Regions from separate parts of the Roseococcus sp. YIM B11640 genome, predicted to be linked through region 2. Evidence: predicted binding sites of a transcription regulator. Region 2 holds the regulator's gene; the other holds the start of a gene.
The links. Region 2 encodes LexA, which represses DNA repair genes until DNA is damaged. Its sites were predicted from a motif close to TGTTCTANNTANGTTC; they were not measured.
Positions count from the first base shown of each region.

Region 1: the regulator LexA is predicted to act here: its motif matches at 2,131-2,146, upstream of WJM96_RS03590 (PA0069 family radical SAM protein).

Region 1 is NZ_JBBJOZ010000001.1:702,311-706,702, forward strand. It holds gene WJM96_RS03580 (YqgE/AlgH family protein) at 1-351, shown strand, start outside; gene WJM96_RS03585 (ABC transporter substrate-binding protein) at 379-1,959, opposite strand; gene WJM96_RS03590 (PA0069 family radical SAM protein) at 2,152-3,237, shown strand; gene WJM96_RS03595 (DUF6428 family protein) at 3,250-3,765, opposite strand; gene WJM96_RS03600 (ArsR/SmtB family transcription factor) at 3,814-4,170, shown strand; gene arsC (arsenate reductase (glutaredoxin)) at 4,167-4,392, shown strand, end outside.
Region 2 is NZ_JBBJOZ010000004.1:166,770-171,161, reverse strand. It holds gene WJM96_RS17245 (alpha/beta hydrolase) at 1-675, shown strand, start outside; gene WJM96_RS17240 (SDR family oxidoreductase) at 628-1,497, opposite strand; gene lexA (transcriptional repressor LexA) at 1,669-2,364, shown strand; gene WJM96_RS17230 (N-formylglutamate amidohydrolase) at 2,375-3,241, opposite strand; gene WJM96_RS17225 (isocitrate lyase/PEP mutase family protein) at 3,277-4,242, opposite strand; gene WJM96_RS17220 (DUF169 domain-containing protein) at 4,318-4,392, shown strand, end outside.

The sequences.
Region 1 (4,392 bases), on a different contig from region 2:
CTGGTCAACGGCGGCCCGGTCGAGGAAAGCCGCGGCTTCGTCCTGCACAGCGACGAGTGGAAGACCGAAGGCTCGCTGCCCGTCGAAGGCGGCTACGCGCTCACCGCCAGCATCGACATCCTCAAGGCGATCGCCTCCGGGGGCGGCCCCCGCCAGGGCGTGCTGGCGCTCGGCTATGCCGGCTGGGGCGCGGGCCAGCTGGAGAACGAGCTGCTGCGCAACGACTGGCTCTGCGTCGAGGCCGACGAGGACCTGCTCTTCGGCGGCGAGGACGAGACGCGCTGGGCCCGTGCCATGGCCAAGCTGAAGATCGACCCGGGCCTGCTGTCCGGCGAAGCCGGGCACGCGTAACCCGCGCCCGGCCTCCGGGGGCGGAAACTAGGTTCTTCTCACATTCCAGAAGGCGACGATGCCTTCCAGCACGCCGGTGATGCTTTTCCGGTAGGCCGTCTTGCTGAAGTACTGGCCCGTCGGCAGGTAGGTCGCCTGCTGCAGGATCTCGCGCTGGAAGTCGGACGCGATGCGCTTCTGGCTGTCCAGGTCCGGCGCGTCGATCCAGGCCATGCGCAGTTCCTCGGCCCTCGGCGCATTGGGCCAGCCGAACCACGCATTCTCGCCGTTCGAGCGCAGCACCTGGTAGCCGAGAGGGTTCACGCTATCGATGCCGAACCAGGTGGTGTGGAACATGCTCCACCCGCCCTTGTCGATCGGCTCCTTGCTCGCGCGCCGCTGCACGACGGAGCCCCAGTCCATCACCTGGAAGTCGACATTCATGCCGAGCTTCTTCAGCAGGTCGTGCCCGACCTCGGAGAGCGCGGTCAGCGCCGGCTGGTCGGAGGCGCCCATGAGCACCACGCGCTCCCCATTGTAGCCGGCCTCGCGCAGCTCCCGCTTCGAGCGCTCGATGTCGCGGGGGCGGGTGATGATCTCCATGCCCGCGTCGTTTGCGAGCGGCGTGCCGGGGGTGAAGATGCCGACATTGTCGCGGTAGATGCCGGGCTCCGTCCCCGCGGCCGCGATCATGAAGTCGGCCTGGGACATGGCGCCCACCACGGCGCGGCGGATCGCGGGGTTGTTGAAGGGCGGGTGCAGGCAGTTGAAGATGCCGCTGCCCACGGTGCCGAGCGGGCTCGCATTGTCCATCTGGATATCTCGCGAGCGGCGGAGGAGGGGAATCAGGTCGTTCGGGGGGTTCTCCCACCAGTCGATCTCGCCGTTGGCGAGCGCCGCAGCCTTGGTCGCGGCGTCGGGCATCACGGTCCATTCCACGCGGTCGAAATGCGCGATCTTCGGCCCGCCGGACCAGGCGATGGGCTGGTCGGCGCGCGGCTTGTAGTCGGCGAAGCGCTCATAGACCACGCGGGCGCCGACCACGCGCTCGTCCGGCTTCCAGCGGAAGGGGCCGGAGCCCACGACCTCGCGGATCTGGGTGAAGGGGTCGGTGCCGTTCGCGATGCGCTCGGGCATGATGAAGAGCGCGGAAGGGCCGATCTTCGCCAAGGTGTGCAGCATCGGCCCGTAGGGGCGGTTGAGGCGGATGACGAAGGTGCGGTCGTCCGGCGTCGTCATCTCCGCCAGGCGCGCCATCATCGCCTGGCCGAGCGAATCCCGCGCCGCCCAGCGCTTGATGGAGGCGATGCAGTCGGCGCCGCGCACCGGCGTGCCGTCATGGAACCTCAGCCCCTCCCGCAGGCGGAAGGTCCAGCGCCTGTTGTCGTCCTCGAGGGTGTGGCCCTCGATCATCTGGGGCGTGGGGTTCAGGTTGGCGTCGTAGCCGTAGAGCTGGTCGTAGACCAGCAGCGCGTGGTTGCGCGTCACATAGGCCGTGGTGATCACCGGATCGATGACCGTGAGGTCGGATTGCGGCACGAACCGCACCACGCGGGAATTCGCGGGCTGCGCGAAGGCGGGCGCGGCGAGGGTGGAAGCCCCGGCGGCGAGCAGGCTACGGCGATGCATGAAACTCTCCCAGCCATTCAGAGGATGACGGCCGGGACTGGCGTGGCGCGCTTCGGCGCTCGGCGGGCATGAGACAGGGCGGATGCGCGGCATGCAACAAGCTTCGCGGGCCAGGGGTATATTCACTTTTTGTTCTTGACGTGCCTGGGCATGGAAGGCAGGGTTCGTCGTGAACAGACAGAGAACACGGTCATGCCCGACGGTGCTCATTATCCCCTGGCCCAAAAGGGCCGCGGCGCGGTCTCCAACCCCCATGTGCGTTTCGAGACGCAGGTGGCGGAAGCCTTCGACGACGGCTGGGGCTCGCTGGTCGAGGACATCCCGCCGCTGCGCACGGAGCTGACGCGCGAGGCCGCGAAATCGGCGCTGACCTACAATGACAGCCCGGATATCGGCTTCGACCGCTCGCTCAACCCCTATCGGGGCTGCGAGCACGGCTGCGTCTATTGCTTCGCCCGGCCGAGCCACGCCTATGTCGGTCTGTCGCCCGGCCTCGATTTCGAGACCAAGATCCTCTTCAAGCCCGACATGCCCGAGATCCTGGCGCGGGAGCTCTCCAAGCCCGGCTACGTGCCGAAGCCGGTGACGCTGGGCGCCAACACGGACCCCTACCAGCCGGTGGAGCGCACCCAGGGCCTGACGCGCCGTATCCTGGAGGTGCTGGAGCGCTTCAACCACCCGCTGAGCATCGTGACCAAGGGGGCCGGCGTGCTGCGGGACCTCGATATCCTCGCGCGCATGGCCAAGAAGAACCTGGTGCGGGTCTGCGTCTCCATTACCACGCTGGATGCGCGGCTGGCCCGGGTGATGGAGCCCCGCGCCGCGAGCCCGGTGCGGCGGCTGGAAGCGGTGCGCCAGCTTTCCGCGGCCGGCGTGCCGGTGGCGGTGCTGGCCGCGCCCATGATCCCCGGCATCAACGACGCCGAGCTGGAGCGCATCGTGGAGGCGAGCGCCCGCGCGGGGGCGGACAGCGCGGGCTATGTGCTGCTGCGCCTGCCGCACGAGCTGAAGCAGATTTTCGAGGAATGGCTGCACCAGCACTTCCCCGACCGCGCGGCCAAGGTGCTGGCGCTGGTGCGGCAGACGCGCGGCGGCAAGCTCTACGACAGCACCTTCGGCCAGCGGCAGTCGGGCGAGGGCGTCTATGCCGGCGTGCTGGGGCAGCGCTTCCAGCTGGCGGTGAAGCGTGCCGGGATCGGCCAGCGGATGTGGGCGAAGCCGCTGGATTGCTCGCAGTTCAACGGGCGGGCGGACGACCGGCAGCTGGCGCTGCTGTAGCGCGGCCCGGCCTCAGCAGCATTTGCTCTGGGGCGCGCAGCAGGCGGGGGCCGCCTCCTGTTCGGCACGATGCCGCGGCTTGCAGATGGCCGGCCGCGCGGCGAGCCGCAGCAGAACCCGGTCCGCCTCGATCGAGACGGTGCCGGCATCGAAGACCTGCATCGGCTCCCCCGCCGGCCCGACCTCGAAGGTCAGCCGTGCGGAGGGGTCGAGCGCCACGCGCTGCGCCACCTTGTCGAGGATCGCCAGAAAGCGGCCGACGGTCATGTGCTCGGGCGTCTTTTCCGACGCAGGCAGATCCTCCACCTGCAGGATCGTCTCGCGCCAGGAATCGGGATTTCCGCCGCAGTCGAGCGTCACGAAGCTGCCCGCCTTCACCTCGGTGACGTGATAGCCCGGCTGGATCAGCCGGCCGCCATAGGAGATCACGAGCTTCCGCCCCTCATGGGCGGCCAGCAGGCCCAGGAACGCGCCGAGCGACGCATCGCCGTGGAGATCCAGCGTGAGGGGAAGGGCAGGGGCATTCATCACGGAGCCTCTTTCATTTCGATGTCTCTTGAGATATTGAGATGAACCATGAACGAAACGCAAGCCCTCGAATCGCTCTCCGCCCTGGCGCAGGAAACCCGCCTGCGCATCGTGCGCCTGTTGGTCCGTTCCGGGCCCGACGGCATGCCCGCCGGTGCGATCGGCGAGGAGCTGGAGGCCGCCTCCTCGCGCCTCTCCTTCCATCTCAGCCATCTGGAGCAGTCCGGGCTGGTCCGGTCCCGCCGCGAGGGCAGGTCGATCCGCTACTCGGCCAGCTTCGACGCGCTCTCGGGGCTGATCGCTTTCCTGATGCGGGATTGCTGCCAGGGGCGGCCCGAGGTCTGCGCGCCCGCCGTCGCGGCGCTCTCGGCCTGCGCCTGCCCGCCGGTGGAGGCCGGGGCATGAGCGCGACCATCTACCACAACCCGGATTGCGGCACCTCGCGCAACACGCTGGCGCTGATCCGCAACAGCGGGGTCGAGCCGCGGGTCATCGAGTATCTCAAGACCCCGCCTTCCCGTACCGAGCTGCTGGCGCTGATCGCGCGCATGGGCATCTCCGTGCGTGACCTGCTGCGGGAAAAGGGCACGCCCTATGCGGAGCTCGGCCTCGGCGACCCTGCCCTGA
Region 2 (4,392 bases):
GTCTTTCTCGGCGGCTTTAATAGCGACATGACCGGAAGCAAGGCCAGCTTCCTCGCTGAATGGTGCAGCAAGCGGGGGCGCGCCTATCTGCGGTTCGACTATAGCGGCCACGGAGCCTCGGGCGGACGTTTCGAGGACGGCACCATAGGTTCGTGGCTGGCCGACGCCGAGCTCGCGCTGACACAGCTCACCCAAGGGCCGCAAATTCTGGTCGGCTCGTCCATGGGAGGTTGGATCTCGCTGCTGCTGGCGCTGCGGCATCCGGAAAGAGTTGCGGGGCTCATCGGCCTCGCACCCGCACCCGATTTTACCGAGGAACTAATGTGGGCAAGTTTTCCGCCCGCCATCCGTGAGGAGATCATGGAAAGGGGTCAATGGCTGCGTCCAAGCGCCTATGGCCCTCCCTATCCCATTACTCGTGCGCTGATCGAAGATGGGAGATCGCACCTGCTGCTCGGGGCACCCATCGCGATTCACGCTCCGGTAAGGCTCCTTCATGGTCAAGCGGATCCTGACGTCCCTTGGGAGTACAGCCTCCGTATCGCGGATCGGCTCGAAGGGCGTGATGTAGAAGTCACCCTCGTGAAGGATGGGGATCATCGCCTCTCAACGCCCGAGAACCTGGCACTACTCGGCCGGACCCTGGGTGCGCTCCTCGGCGAGGATGGCACGTAGCCCCTCCCTAAAACTGGGATAGGCCCATTCGAGGCAGAGCTCAGCCTTCGTCATGCGGTTGCTGACGCGGCGATTTTCGCTCCAGAAGCTGCGCCCCATCTCACTCATGCCTTGCCAAGCCTGCTCGAAGGGAATGTCGGGTGGTGGCTCCATACCGAGCAGCCTCGCCGCCTCAAGCGTCACATCGCGTGGCTCGGCCGGCTCATCGTCCACCAGATGGAGGATCCGCCGCCGAGCCCCGAGGCGGGCCATGGCTGACAACACCGCCCGGGCGATGTCATCGCGGTGAATTCGCCCGAAGGCATGATGAGGCCGACGAATGGAGCGTGCCCTGCCGGCGCGCAATTCATCAAACGCACTTCTTCCTGGACCATAGATACCGGCTGTCCGGAAGACGTCGAGTGGCCGCCGGTCAGCTATCGCATTCCACTGTTGCTCGGCCAGAACTCGTCGCCGGCTTCGCTCCTGACCGGGTCGGGTTTCCGTCGCTTCATCCACCCATTTCCCCGCGCGATCACCATAAACGCCCGTGGTCGAGAGATACCCGATCCATCGCAGGTTTCCGGAGCGGATCGAAGCACCATGAACGCTTAGCACAGGGTCGCCATCCTCACCGGGTGGCACGGAGGCCAGAAGGTGCGTCGCGCGCGCGTAGGGAGCGGGATCGTCAAAACTCGCCCACTCAACATTCGGAGGAACTTTCCGCTTATCGTAGTTCCGCGAAGATCCAATAACTTCGATGCCCCTCATGGCCGCAAGGCGGGCGATTGCGAAGCCCGAAAAGCCAAGGCCAGCGATCAATAGGGTTACGTTCTCCCGCATCGGATCCCCTGCATTTCTCACGTCCGATCCACCGACGCCAAGCCGAGCACGTCCGCGGAATTGGGTTGACCGATTCCGGAGAACCTTCCTAGAACAAATCTGACGTTTCCGGTTTGTTCGCTCCATCTGTGGGGAATCGAACCTCCCGGATTTGGGAGAAGGTTGACGGCGATGCTCACGCGCAAACAGCATGAATTGCTTATGTTCATAAATCAACACCTTGAACAAACAGGATTTTCACCATCCTTCGACGAAATGAAGGCGGCGCTCGACTTGAAGTCGAAATCCGGCATTCATCGCCTTATTACTGCGCTCGAGGATCGTGGATTTTTGCGCCGCCGCGCCCACCGGGCCCGTGCCTTGGAAGTGGTGAGGCTACCGGGCAGCATCGTACCGCCGCGTCAGGATCATGAGGCCGATGAAGCCGCTACGCGGAATGTCGTTCAGGCCCGCTTTGGACGCGTGCCAAAAGCAGATAAGCCGAATTCGATCAGTTTGCCCCTATTCGGCCGCATCGCCGCTGGCAGTCCGATCGAGGCGTTGCGCGACCAAGGGCAAACTGTCGATGTCCCCATGCATATGCTTGCTGGGGGCGAACACTACGCCCTTGAAGTGGCCGGCGATTCCATGATTGAGGCAGGTATTCTGGATGGCGACACGGTTGTTATCCGTCGCGGCGATGCGGCGGAGAATGGGGATATCGTGGTGGCCCTGGTGGACTCGAACGAAGTCACCCTGAAGAGGCTGCGTCGGCGGGGCAATTCCGTCGCGCTCGAGCCCGCAAACCGAAACCATGAAATACGCATTTTTGGTCCGGACCGCGTCCAGGTGCAGGGGCGACTGGTAGGCCTGCTTCGATCGTATTGATGGGGCGGTATTACGACCTTGCGGTTAGGCCGATCCAGTCCTCTTCAGCCAGACCGCGAAGCAGAGCGGTAAGATCCGTCTGCACCTTGGAAAAGCCGTGGCTTTTTTGAATCCGTTGCTCGTCCATATAGAGCGGCCGAGCAATCTCCATTTGAATCACATGCACGCCCTCTCGGGGGCGGCCGTAATGGCGAGTGATGTACCCGCCCGCATACGGGTCGTTCCGACGCACGCGATATCCGGCTCGCTGAAGGCCAAGTTCAAAATATCGCGTGACGCGCGGCGCGCAGGTCGTCCCGTGCACGTCACCCAGCACGAAATCAGGAGGATCCAGGGCTTGAGCGGGATGGGCCGGCATGGAATGGCAGTCCACGAGCAGGCAGAACCCGAAGTTTGCTTTCGTTTCGGCTATCAGGGACGAAAGCGCGGCATGATACGGCTCCCAGCAGGACCGAACGCGGCGCTCCGCCTCCCAAAAGGACAGCCGGTGCCTATAGATGGCCTCACCCGTCGCGACAACGCGCGCAATGGTTCCGAGGCCCGCCCCGACGCGGGGGCTCGCGCTGTTCACCCAGCTGGGGAGCGGGGTGTCGAACATCCCGGGGTCGAGTTCCCAGGGCTCGCGATTGGCATCGCACCAAGCGCGCGGGAACCGCGCAGCCAGGAGTGGGGCGCCGAATCTCGGCGCTGCTGAGAAAAGCTCGTCGACGAAAGCGTCCTCGCTCCGACGGATCGAAACTGAATCGAGGCGCGTGGACGCAAGGAATTCGCCCGGATAGTCCCGGCCGGAGTGCGGCGAAGCGAAGACAAGCGGCAGGGTCTGCCGCGGCGGGCGGATCAGATCATAAGGGATCGAGTGTGTAGCTTGGTCATCCATGAACGATGTGAGTAGGCCATGGCCCGCGCCCAATGTCACTCCGCCGCTGCATTCGGTAGGTGGCCCAGGCCGGACTCGTATTTCGCCTGCGTCTCGGCAGGTAGGTACCGGGCCTCCAATGCACGGATCTGTCCGAAACCCGCAAAATCATGCAGGTTCCCGAGGGCGTGTCGGCGAAAGCGCTCATCCATTCTTAGTTCAGCCAACGGTCCCTCCGACCGGAGTTCCGCAGCTAGATCAGCCATCGCCATGATCGACTGACGGAGCAATGCACCGGGAAGTATGCACAGTCTTATGCCAAGATCAGACATCTGCTCGGCGGAAAGGCGAGGAGAAATGCCGGTCATATTGTAAAATATCGGCCCTTGGACCTCCGTGGTGATCCGTCGAACTTCTTCGACACTGGCTGGCCCTTCGACAAAGGCGAGATCAGCGCCTGCATTCAGAAATGCGTTAGCGCGCCAGATGGCCTCCTCCAGCGAACCTCCATGGGCACCCCGGGCATCGGTGCGAGCGATCAAAACAAAGCTCGGATCCAAAGCTTTTCGCGTCTCGCTAGCAGCATGAACCTTCGCTACCGCTTCGGCTCGCCCAATCACCTCACGTCCAGCGACATGCCCACAGCGTTTGGGGGCGACCTGATCTTCCAAATGAATTCCGGCCACCCCAGCGCGGATGAACTCCTCGACACAGCGGATCGTATTAATGGCGTTGCCATGCCCGGTGTCGGCATCGGCGATGACCGGTACCCGAACTGCCGATGCAATCGCCTTCGCGTTTGAGGCCATTTCCGTGAGCGTAGCTAGCCCTGCGTCGGGGAGGCCCAGCATTCCGAGAGAAGTACCGTAACCCGACATATAAACGGCCTCAAAGCCAGCATTCTCGAGGATACGGGCCGAAAGCGCATTGTAGCAGCCAGGCACAATCAGGGGGCGATGCTTCGCTATTAGAGCCCGCAATCTTTCGCCAGGGCGACCGGCTTCTGCTTGACCGAGCCGCATCCCTTATCCTCCTTCGACGCTTCCGCCTTCTCGGGCTTCATGCGAGCCTAGCTTCAATCACAAGGAGGACACACCATGGCCGACGGATCAAGTGAGGCACTAGGCCCTACGGGAGCTGAGCTAGCAGAACTGGCCAACGCGCTGTCCGAC